DNA from 2 places in the Achromobacter animicus genome. Region 2 is predicted to be linked to the other one. Evidence: predicted binding sites of a transcription regulator. Region 2 holds the regulator's gene; the other holds the start of a gene.
The links. The regulator NrdR, encoded in region 2, represses ribonucleotide reductase genes. The targets are predictions, from matches to a motif close to CACNANATNTNGTG.
Positions count from the first base shown of each region.

Region 1 (4,507 bases), 2.7 Mb from region 2:
TGGCGCCTGTGGTGGCGCCCACGGCAGCCGCGCGCTGGAGCGCGGGGTGGGTCGGCTTGCCGGCGGGACCGGTGGCCGGACCGCTGTCGGTATTCATGTAGGCGGTGTCGAGCGCGCCGCCCTTTGCTGGCTTCTTGCTTGCCATGATTTTTTCTCCTTAATGGGTCAGCATCGTTTCGCGCGCCTGCTCGGCACGGGACGCACCAATGGCGGTTTCCACCTTCTTTACCTCTTCGGGCGGCGGCAGCACGGCCGGGAAGCCCAGCGACTCGATCCACAACTCGCGCGACCAGCCTTGCGTGTGATACAGGTGATGGTCCTCATCGGTAGCCACGGCGTCATAGGCCTGCTTCAGGATCTTGGCTTCTTCGCCCGATTGCTGCTCGGCAATCAGCCCGATCAGCGACCAGTTGGCGTGGTCCTTGGTCTCTGCCAGCACCACGCATTCGGTCGCCACCAGCTGAGCCGCGGCCGGGTCGCCGGCGTTGATGGCCATCTTCATCGCCCGAACCAGCGATTCGCCCAGGTGACGCACTACGTCGCGGCCCGGCGACTTGGCCTGCGGGTCCAGCTTCAGTTGTTCGAACACCGTCAGCAACACACGGCGATGGGTGCGGGTTTCTTCCAGATAGCCCAGCCATTCTTTCTTCAGGTCTTCATTGATGGCACAGCTGACCGCAGTCTCGTAAATGGCAAGGCCGCCGATCTCAGTTTCCAGCGCCTGGTACAGCAGCTCCTTGATCTGGCGGGCGTTTCCGGCTTTGCGTTTCATGGTTGGGCTCCTTGTCGTAGGTCATCAACGATGCGCACGGCGGGCGATCGCTTCCGATGGAGGCGCGAACACAGCAATTCGCGTTCCCGAGGCTGCGTCCGCCGAACCGCACAGGCGATTGCCGCCTTGAGAGCAGTGGCGGCCCGGAAGCTGTGCAGAAAATACAAAGCGCTCCAAAGCCGGACGCCGCGCCGATTCCCGTAGAATCGGGGGCATTACCCACAACAGCGCAAGGGCGTCGCGCCACCCGGCAGGCACAGCGACCCGCGCAACAAAGCAGCCGCATGACCATGAACGACCTCTGCGCCATCGCGATGGCCTTGCTGCTGACCTACGCCGGCATGGCTTGCCTGGCGCTCGCCACCCCCCGTCACTATCACCAGGTCTGGACGCGCAATCCGCACGCCGGCCACACGCGCGTCCTGCGCGGCGCCGGGGTCCTGTTGATGGGGCTGGCCATCCTTCCCTGCGTGGGCCTGTGGGGCGACGTGCTGGGGATGGTGGTCTGGCTGGGCTGGCTGTCCGCAGGCGCGCTGCTGTGGTTCGGCCTGCTGTCATGGGCCCCGCGGCCGGCCGCCGGCACGGCCGCGGTCGCGGTGGCGATTTCCCTGCTGGGCGTGAGCATCGGCTTCTGATCCGGCCGGGCCGGCCGCAGGCGCCGGGTGCGACCGATCGCCGCATTGCGCAAATTCACGACGGTTTTCGGCCATTTGATGCGGGTCAACCGGCATCCACATCCAGCGGTTCCAGCACCATATGTGGTGATAGAGTAGTCGCACTCCACTACATATGGTGCCAACAATGGAAATCCAACACATCCTCAAGCGCGACGGCCGCGTCGTTGCATTCGATAGCGAGAAGATCGCGCAAGCCATGGCGGCGGCGGGCCAAAGCACCGGGGAGTTGGACCTGCAAGGCGCACGCGCGCTGACCGGCACCGTCATCGCAAAGCTGGACGGCAACGTCTGCCCCGGCGTCGAAACCATCCAGAACCGCGTCGAAGACGTGCTGGTCCAGGCAGGCCACTGGCGCACGGCGCGCGCCTACATCGTCCACCGCGAGCAGCACGCCCGCCTGCGTTCGCTGCGCCATACGCTGGTCGACGTCGAAAGCGCCATGGAAGAGTATCTGGAACAGCGCGATTGGCGCGTCAACGCCAACGCCAATCAGGGCTACAGTCTGGGCGGCCTCATCCTGAACGTCGCCGGCAAGGTCACTGCCAACTATTGGCTGTCCAACGTCTTCACGCCGGAAGCCGGCCATGCCCACCGCGAAGGCGACATCCACATCCACGACCTGGACATGCTCAGCGGCTACTGCGCCGGCTGGTCGCTGCGCCAGTTGCTGACCGAAGGCTTCAACGGCATTCCCGGCAAGGTCGAATCCACGCCGCCCAAACACATGTCGGCCGCCATCGGCCAGATCGTCAACTTCCTGGGCACGCTGCAGAACGAATGGGCCGGCGCGCAGGCGTTCAGCTCGTTCGACACCTACATGGCGCCCTTCATCCGCCGCGACGCGATGACCTATGCGGACGTCAAGCAATCCATCCAGGAACTCATCTTCAACCTGAACGTGCCCAGCCGCTGGGGCACACAAACGCCCTTCACCAACCTCACGTTCGACTGGACCTGCCCGGCCGACCTGAAGGACCAGATCCCTTACGTGGGCGGCGAGGAAATGCCGTTTTCCTACGGCGACCTGCAGGCCGAGATGGACATGATCAACCGCGCGTACATCGAGGTCATGATGGCCGGCGACGCGAAGGGCCGCGTGTTCACGTTCCCCATTCCCACCTACAACATCACGCCCGATTTCGACTGGGACCATCCCAATACCGAGCGCCTCTTTGAAATGACGGCGCGCTACGGATTGCCGTACTTCCAGAACTTCCTGAACTCCGACCTGGAGCCGCACATGGTGCGCTCCATGTGCTGCCGCCTGCAGCTCGACCTGCGCGAACTCCTCAAGCGCGGCAACGGCCTGTTCGGTTCGGCCGAGCAGACCGGTTCGGTCGGCGTGGTGACTGTGAACTGCGCCCGTCTGGGCCATACCTGCCGCGGCGACGAAGCGCGGCTGATGGCGCGCCTGGACCACCTGCTGGCGCTGGGCCGCGACGTGCTGGAAACCAAGCGCAAGGTAGTGCAGCGCTACATCGACCAGGGCCTCTACCCCTACACCCGCCGCTACCTGGGCACGCTGCGCAATCACTTCAGCACGCTGGGCGTGAACGGCATCAACGAGATGATCCGCAACTTCACGGACGATGCCGAAGACGTGACCACGCCCGCCGGCCACGCCTTTGCGGTGCGCCTTCTGGACCGCGTGCGCCAGCGCATGACCGAATTCCAGGAAGAAACCGGCCACCTCTACAACCTTGAAGCCACGCCGGCCGAGGGCACCACGTACCGGTTCGCCCGCGAAGACCGCAAGCGCTACCCCGGCATCCTGCAAGCGGGCACGGACGCCCAGCCGTACTACACAAACTCCAGCCAGTTGCCGGTGGGCTACACAGACGATCCCTTCCACGCGCTGCAATTGCAGGAAACGCTGCAAAGCAAGTACACGGGCGGCACCGTGCTGCACCTGTACATGAACGAGGCCGTGTCCACCGCCGAGGCCTGCAAGCAGCTCGTTCGCCGCGCGCTCACCAATTTCCGCCTGCCGTACATCACGGTCACGCCCACTTTCTCCATCTGCCCGAATCACGGCTACCTGGCCGGGCACCACGAGTTCTGCCCCAAGTGCGACGCGGAACTGCTGGCCAAGCAATCGTCTTGCTGCACCCCGGCCTAGCGTTGCCGGAATCCGGGACGGTGCGCAAGCTACCGGCGCGCGCCGTCCTTTACCCGCCGGGCAAGCGTCCGGCATCACTTTCCGAGGAAAACCTATGCAAACCTTGACCGCTCCCGTCGCTGCGTCCGCTCCGGCTGTCCAACTGGACGACAGCCAGCGCGTGCGCTGCGAAGTCTGGACCCGGGTGATGGGCTACCACCGCCCGGTTTCTTCCTTCAACACCGGCAAACAGGGCGAATTCAATGAGCGCCGCTTCTTCGTCGAACGCAGTGCCTGAAGGCGGATCGCCCCAGGGCAACTCGCAGGCCGGCGGCGCCGGCCGGCCCGCCGCCCAGGCCATTCGCCTGCTGGCGGATCGGCCGGCCTATGCCGCACCGCCGCAGCCGGTTATCCAGCCCCTGCCCCGGCACTCGCCCGCCGTGGGCGGGCTGGTGCCTTTTTCCACCGTCGACTGGCCCGGCCAACTGGCCGCGGTCGTCTTCATTTCGGGCTGCCCGTGGCGCTGTCACTATTGCCACAACGTCGAACTCCAGACGCGCGCCGCCCGCTATGACTGGCGCGAGGTCCGCGCCTTCCTCGAAACCCGCAAGGGCCTCCTGGACGCCGTTGTGTTCTCAGGCGGCGAGCCGCTGAGCGAGCCGCGCCTGCCCGCCATGATCCGCGACGTCAAACGCATGGGCTACCGCGTGGGCCTGCACACCGCGGGCATCTACCCGCTACGGCTGGCCGACGTGCTGCGTCATCTGGACTGGGTGGGCATGGACATCAAGGCGGACGCCAAGGCTTACGACGACATCACGGGCCGGCGCGATTCCCAGCGACCGGCGCTGGCGTGCCTGACGCAGTTGCTGTCTGCAGGACTGGATTTCGAATGCCGCATCACGTGGCATCCCGACTGGCTGGACGAATCGCGGCTGATGGCGCTGGCGCGGGAACTGG
Region 1 is NZ_JAYGJK010000001.1:3,389,207-3,393,713, forward strand. Features, by position in the region: gene AB3147_RS15340 (catalase) at 1-145, opposite strand, end outside; gene AB3147_RS15345 (hypothetical protein) at 158-772, opposite strand; gene AB3147_RS15350 (DUF3325 domain-containing protein) at 1,057-1,407, shown strand; gene AB3147_RS15355 (ribonucleoside triphosphate reductase) at 1,574-3,568, shown strand; gene nrdD (anaerobic ribonucleoside-triphosphate reductase) at 3,663-3,845, shown strand; gene AB3147_RS15365 (anaerobic ribonucleoside-triphosphate reductase activating protein) at 3,811-4,507, shown strand, end outside.
Region 1: the regulator NrdR is predicted to act here: its motif matches at 1,554-1,567, upstream of AB3147_RS15355 (ribonucleoside triphosphate reductase).

Region 2 (4,507 bases):
GCCATTCAGAAGCATGTGCTCGCGCAAGCGTCGCTGACCGGCACCTATACGCTCAATCCGGCGCTGGCGCCCAAGCAAATCGGGGCCACGTCGGCCTGATCGACACCGCCATGTACGCAGGGCCGCCAAGCGCGGCCCTTTTTATTGCCCGCGCCCTTTGCATGAATCTTTCTCAAGTCGTCATGAGAGCCGTTTCCCGGCCCGCGGCGATGACGTGGTTTTCGCGCCCGTCCGCCGGAAATTGGGCCGGTTCAGGCCGTTTTGAGCGCAAATGATCCCGCATGACGGGGTAAACTACTCAGCATTCTGCGGGTTTACCCGCCCGACGCCGTTTTCTTCTCTCTCGTTTTTTCCTTTTATCGCCTCAGGAAACCCCCGTCATGTTTGACCGCAACCTCACCTTGTCCAAGGCTGACCCGGACGTTTGGGCCGCCATCCAGAAGGAAGATCAGCGCCAAGAGCAGCACATCGAGCTGATCGCTTCGGAGAACTACGCCAGCCCGGCCGTCATGGAAGCGCAAGGCACGCAGCTCACGAACAAGTACGCCGAAGGCTACCCGGGCAAGCGCTACTACGGTGGTTGCGAATACGTGGACGTGGTCGAGCAACTGGCTATCGACCGCCTGAAGCAGATCTTCGGCGCCGAGGCCGCCAACGTGCAGCCCAACTCCGGCTCGCAGGCGAACCAGGGCGTGTACATGGCCGTGCTCAAGCCGGGCGACACCGTGCTGGGCATGAGCCTGGCCGAAGGCGGTCACCTGACGCACGGCGCGTCGGTCAACGCGTCGGGCAAGCTGTACAACTTCATCTCGTACGGCCTGGATGAAAACGAAGTCCTGAACTACGAGCAGGTCGAACAGCTGGCCAAGGAACACAAGCCCAAGCTGATCGTGGCAGGCGCATCGGCCTATGCCCTGCATATCGACTTCGAACGCATGGCCCGCATCGCTCGTGAAAACGGCGCGCTGTTCATGGTCGACATCGCCCACTACGCGGGTCTGGTCGCCGGCGGCGCCTATCCCAACCCGGTTCCGCACGCCGACTTCGTCACCTCGACCACGCACAAGTCGCTGCGCGGCCCGCGCGGCGGCGTCATCATGATGAAGGCCGAGCACGAGAAGATCATCAACTCGGCAATCTTCCCCGGCATCCAGGGCGGTCCGCTGATGCACGTCATCGCCGGCAAGGCCGTGGCCTTCAAGGAAGCGCTGGAACCCTCGTTCAAGGACTACGCGCAGCAAGTGGTCAAGAACGCCAAGGTGCTGGCCGACACGCTGGTCAAGCGTGGCCTGCGCATTGTCTCGGGCCGTACCGAAAGCCACGTCATGCTGGTGGACCTGCGTTCCAAGGGCATCACGGGCAAGGAAGCCGAAGCGGTGCTGGGCCAGGCCCACATCACGGTCAATAAGAACGCCATCCCGAACGACCCGGAAAAGCCCTTCGTGACCAGCGGCATCCGCCTGGGCACGCCGGCCATGACCACCCGCGGTTTCACCGAAGCCGACGCCGAGCTGACCGCCAACCTGATCGCCGACGTGCTGGACAACCCGCGCGACGAAGCGAACATCGCCGCCGTGCGCGCCAAGGTCAATGAACTGACCTCGCGTCTGCCGGTGTACGGCAAGAAGTAAGCAGGTGCCCCGGACGCGGCCTGGCCGCTTCCGGGCAGAGTCATACCAAGGGACGGCGCCGCAAGGTGCCGTCCCTTGATCTTTATGGCGGGCAGGCGTTGGCATCTGCCGCACGATGCGCCGATGTCGCGGCGGCGTCGGATTCGTCCCTAATGCCGCTTTGCATCATGCCGTCGTTACAATATGCTCAATTTTTGCGTCCAGCGCCTTTAGGGATCACACATGCGGTGTCCATTTTGCGGCAATGCCGAAACGCAGGTCGTCGACAGCCGGGTCTCCGAAGAGGGCGACGCCATTCGCCGTCGCCGCCGTTGCCTGTCCTGTGACAAGCGGTTCACCACCTATGAACGGGTGGAGCTCGCCATGCCTTCGATCGTCAAGCGCAATGGCAGCCGCAGCGAATACGATCCGGTCAAGCTGCGCGCCAGCCTGAGCCTGGCCCTGCGCAAGCGCCCCGTCAGCACGGAAGACGTGGATGCGGCCGTCGCGCGCATCGAGGAACAACTGCTGGCCAGCGGCCAGCGCGAAGTGCCGTCCGAACACATCGGCGAACTGGTCATGACCGAACTGCGCAAGCTCGACAAAGTGGCCTACGTGCGCTTTGCCTCGGTCTACAAGAGCTTCGAGGACATCGGCGAGTTCGTCGAGGCGATCCGCGAGATGCAGGGGCCGCTGCTGCCCGGCAAGCTGCGCAAGGACTAGCGCCGCACGGCGCGGCCTGACCGATCATGAACGGCGCCTGGGGCGCCGTTCATTGCATTGGCGTCCCGCGCAGGGCATCTCCAGGCGTGAACTCCCCCCGCATCAGGCTGGGCGTCAGGGGCTGAAACTTGCGCCATACGCGGCGCATGTGTTGCGCCGACCCGAATCCGGACTTTTCCGCCACGCGCTCCAGGTCCAGCCGGGTGTCGCGCAACAAGTCGCGCGCCAGCGCCACGCGGATCTGATACAGGTAGTCCATCGGCGTGCAGCCGGCGTGTTCACGAAAGAGGCGCGTCAGATGGCGGGCGCTGGTGTGCGCCTGATCCGCCAGCGACTGGGCCGACCAGGGCGCGGCCGGATCGCGGATGACGGCATCCTGGACCCGGTGCACGCCCGGGTGCATATGGCTGCGATGGTCCAGCCAGGGCGACAACGCGGAATCCGAGCCCGCCCGGCGCTGGTAGACGACCATGTCGCGCGCCGCCTCGCTGGCCGCGCGCGGGCCGCAATGGCGCGACACCATGTGCAATGCCAGATCGATCCCGGCCGTGATGCCCGCGCTGCTGACCAGATTCCCGTCCTCGACGAAGATGCGGTTGTCCAGCACGCGGGCAGTGGGATCCAGCGCGGCAAGCTGGTCCAGACAGGTGTGATGCGTGGTGCACTCGCGCTGCCGCGTCAGGCCGGCCGCGGCCGCGAACAGCGCGCCCGCGCAGACCGTCATCAACGTGAAGCCGTCGGCCGGGTGGCGAACCGCCAGCCAGTCGACGATGGCGCGCGCATCATCGTCTTCCAGGCGCGTGTGTTTGCCCACCACGCCCGAGATGATGACCAGCGCATTGCGGGGCACGGCCGCCGGCAGCGGTTGCACGTGCGCCAAATGCAGGCCCGGAATGCCGCTTTCGACGTCGCGGGAAGGGCCGCAGAAATGCTGCGCGAACGTACCCGGACACAGCTTGTTGGCCACGCGAAAGGCTTCCGCCGGACCCGCGAGGTCCAGCAGGACGATGCCCCGCGGCACCACGAAATACACCGGGATCATCTGCGCCTCCCGCCGGACGCTACGCGGCCAGCGCGTCGGCCGCGCGCACGATGCGGGCAAAGCGGCCCTGCAGGACCAGCTCGGTCCGGTCGCGGATCTCGGCCGGCGTGTAGTTCCTGCCGGACGGGCTTTGCATGGCAAAGGTCAGCGTGGCGTCGGTGGGAAACACCACCTTGAAGCCGGCGTCGCTGGCATGGCGCGACGTCGTTTCGCAGCACTGTTCCGTGCGGATGCCGGCCACGATGATGCCTTCGACGCCGTGTTTGACCAGCCAATCGTGCAACGAGGCGCCATGCTCGTCCTTGGCGTACAGCGACGAATGCACTGTCTTGTGAAACACCGCCGTGGGAGAAATTCGCAATTCCTTGAGCGTCCTGACGTGGCCGGAGGCGAGCGAAAACGGATTGGCAGGGTCGTCGGCGGGGCTGGTGTGGAATACCTGCAAGACCGGCATGTCCTTCGCGGCGGCGGCGTCGATCAGCGGCTGGATCTGCGAAATGAACGCCGGATACTCCGATTCGTCCCAAAACGGACGTTGGCGAAAGGATTCTTGGACGTCGATGACGATAAGTGCCTGTTTCATTTCCGGGCCTCCTGGCCATGGATTCTTGGGGGTGACGCCATTTTTACTCCCGATTGGCCGGATCCGCGAGCGCGTTCCAAGACGGCCGGCGGCCCAAAACGGACATGGCGGGGTGGCAGCCGGAAAGCGCCCGGACCGCGCGGCAGATTCGTGCGCGGCGGACATACAATCCTCGGCATGGACATTACCCGCGACTCCGACGATCTCTTCTGGATGCGACGCGCCCTGGCGCTGGCGCACACCGTCATGTTCACCACCGCGCCCAACCCTCGGGTCGGCTGCGTGATCGTGCGTGACGGCCGCGTGCTGGGCGAAGGCGCGACGCAGCCGCCGGGCGGCCCGCACGCGGAAATCTGCGCGCTGCGCGATGCGCAAGCGCGTGGCGAGACGGTCGCCGGTTCCACGCTGTATGTCACGCTGGAACCGTGCAGCCACTTCGGCCGCACGCCGCCATGCGTCGATGCGGTGCTGGCGGCGCGGCCGGCGCGCGTGGTGGTCGCCATGGGTGATCCGAATCCGCTCGTCAACGGGCAGGGGCTGGCGCGGCTG
Region 2 is NZ_JAYGJK010000001.1:713,172-717,678, forward strand. Features, by position in the region: gene AB3147_RS03120 (YbhB/YbcL family Raf kinase inhibitor-like protein) at 1-99, shown strand, start outside; gene glyA (serine hydroxymethyltransferase) at 381-1,631, shown strand; gene nrdR (transcriptional regulator NrdR) at 1,854-2,333, shown strand; gene AB3147_RS03135 (GlxA family transcriptional regulator) at 2,383-3,375, opposite strand; gene AB3147_RS03140 (cysteine hydrolase family protein) at 3,395-3,958, opposite strand; gene ribD (bifunctional diaminohydroxyphosphoribosylaminopyrimidine deaminase/5-amino-6-(5-phosphoribosylamino)uracil reductase RibD) at 4,172-4,507, shown strand, end outside.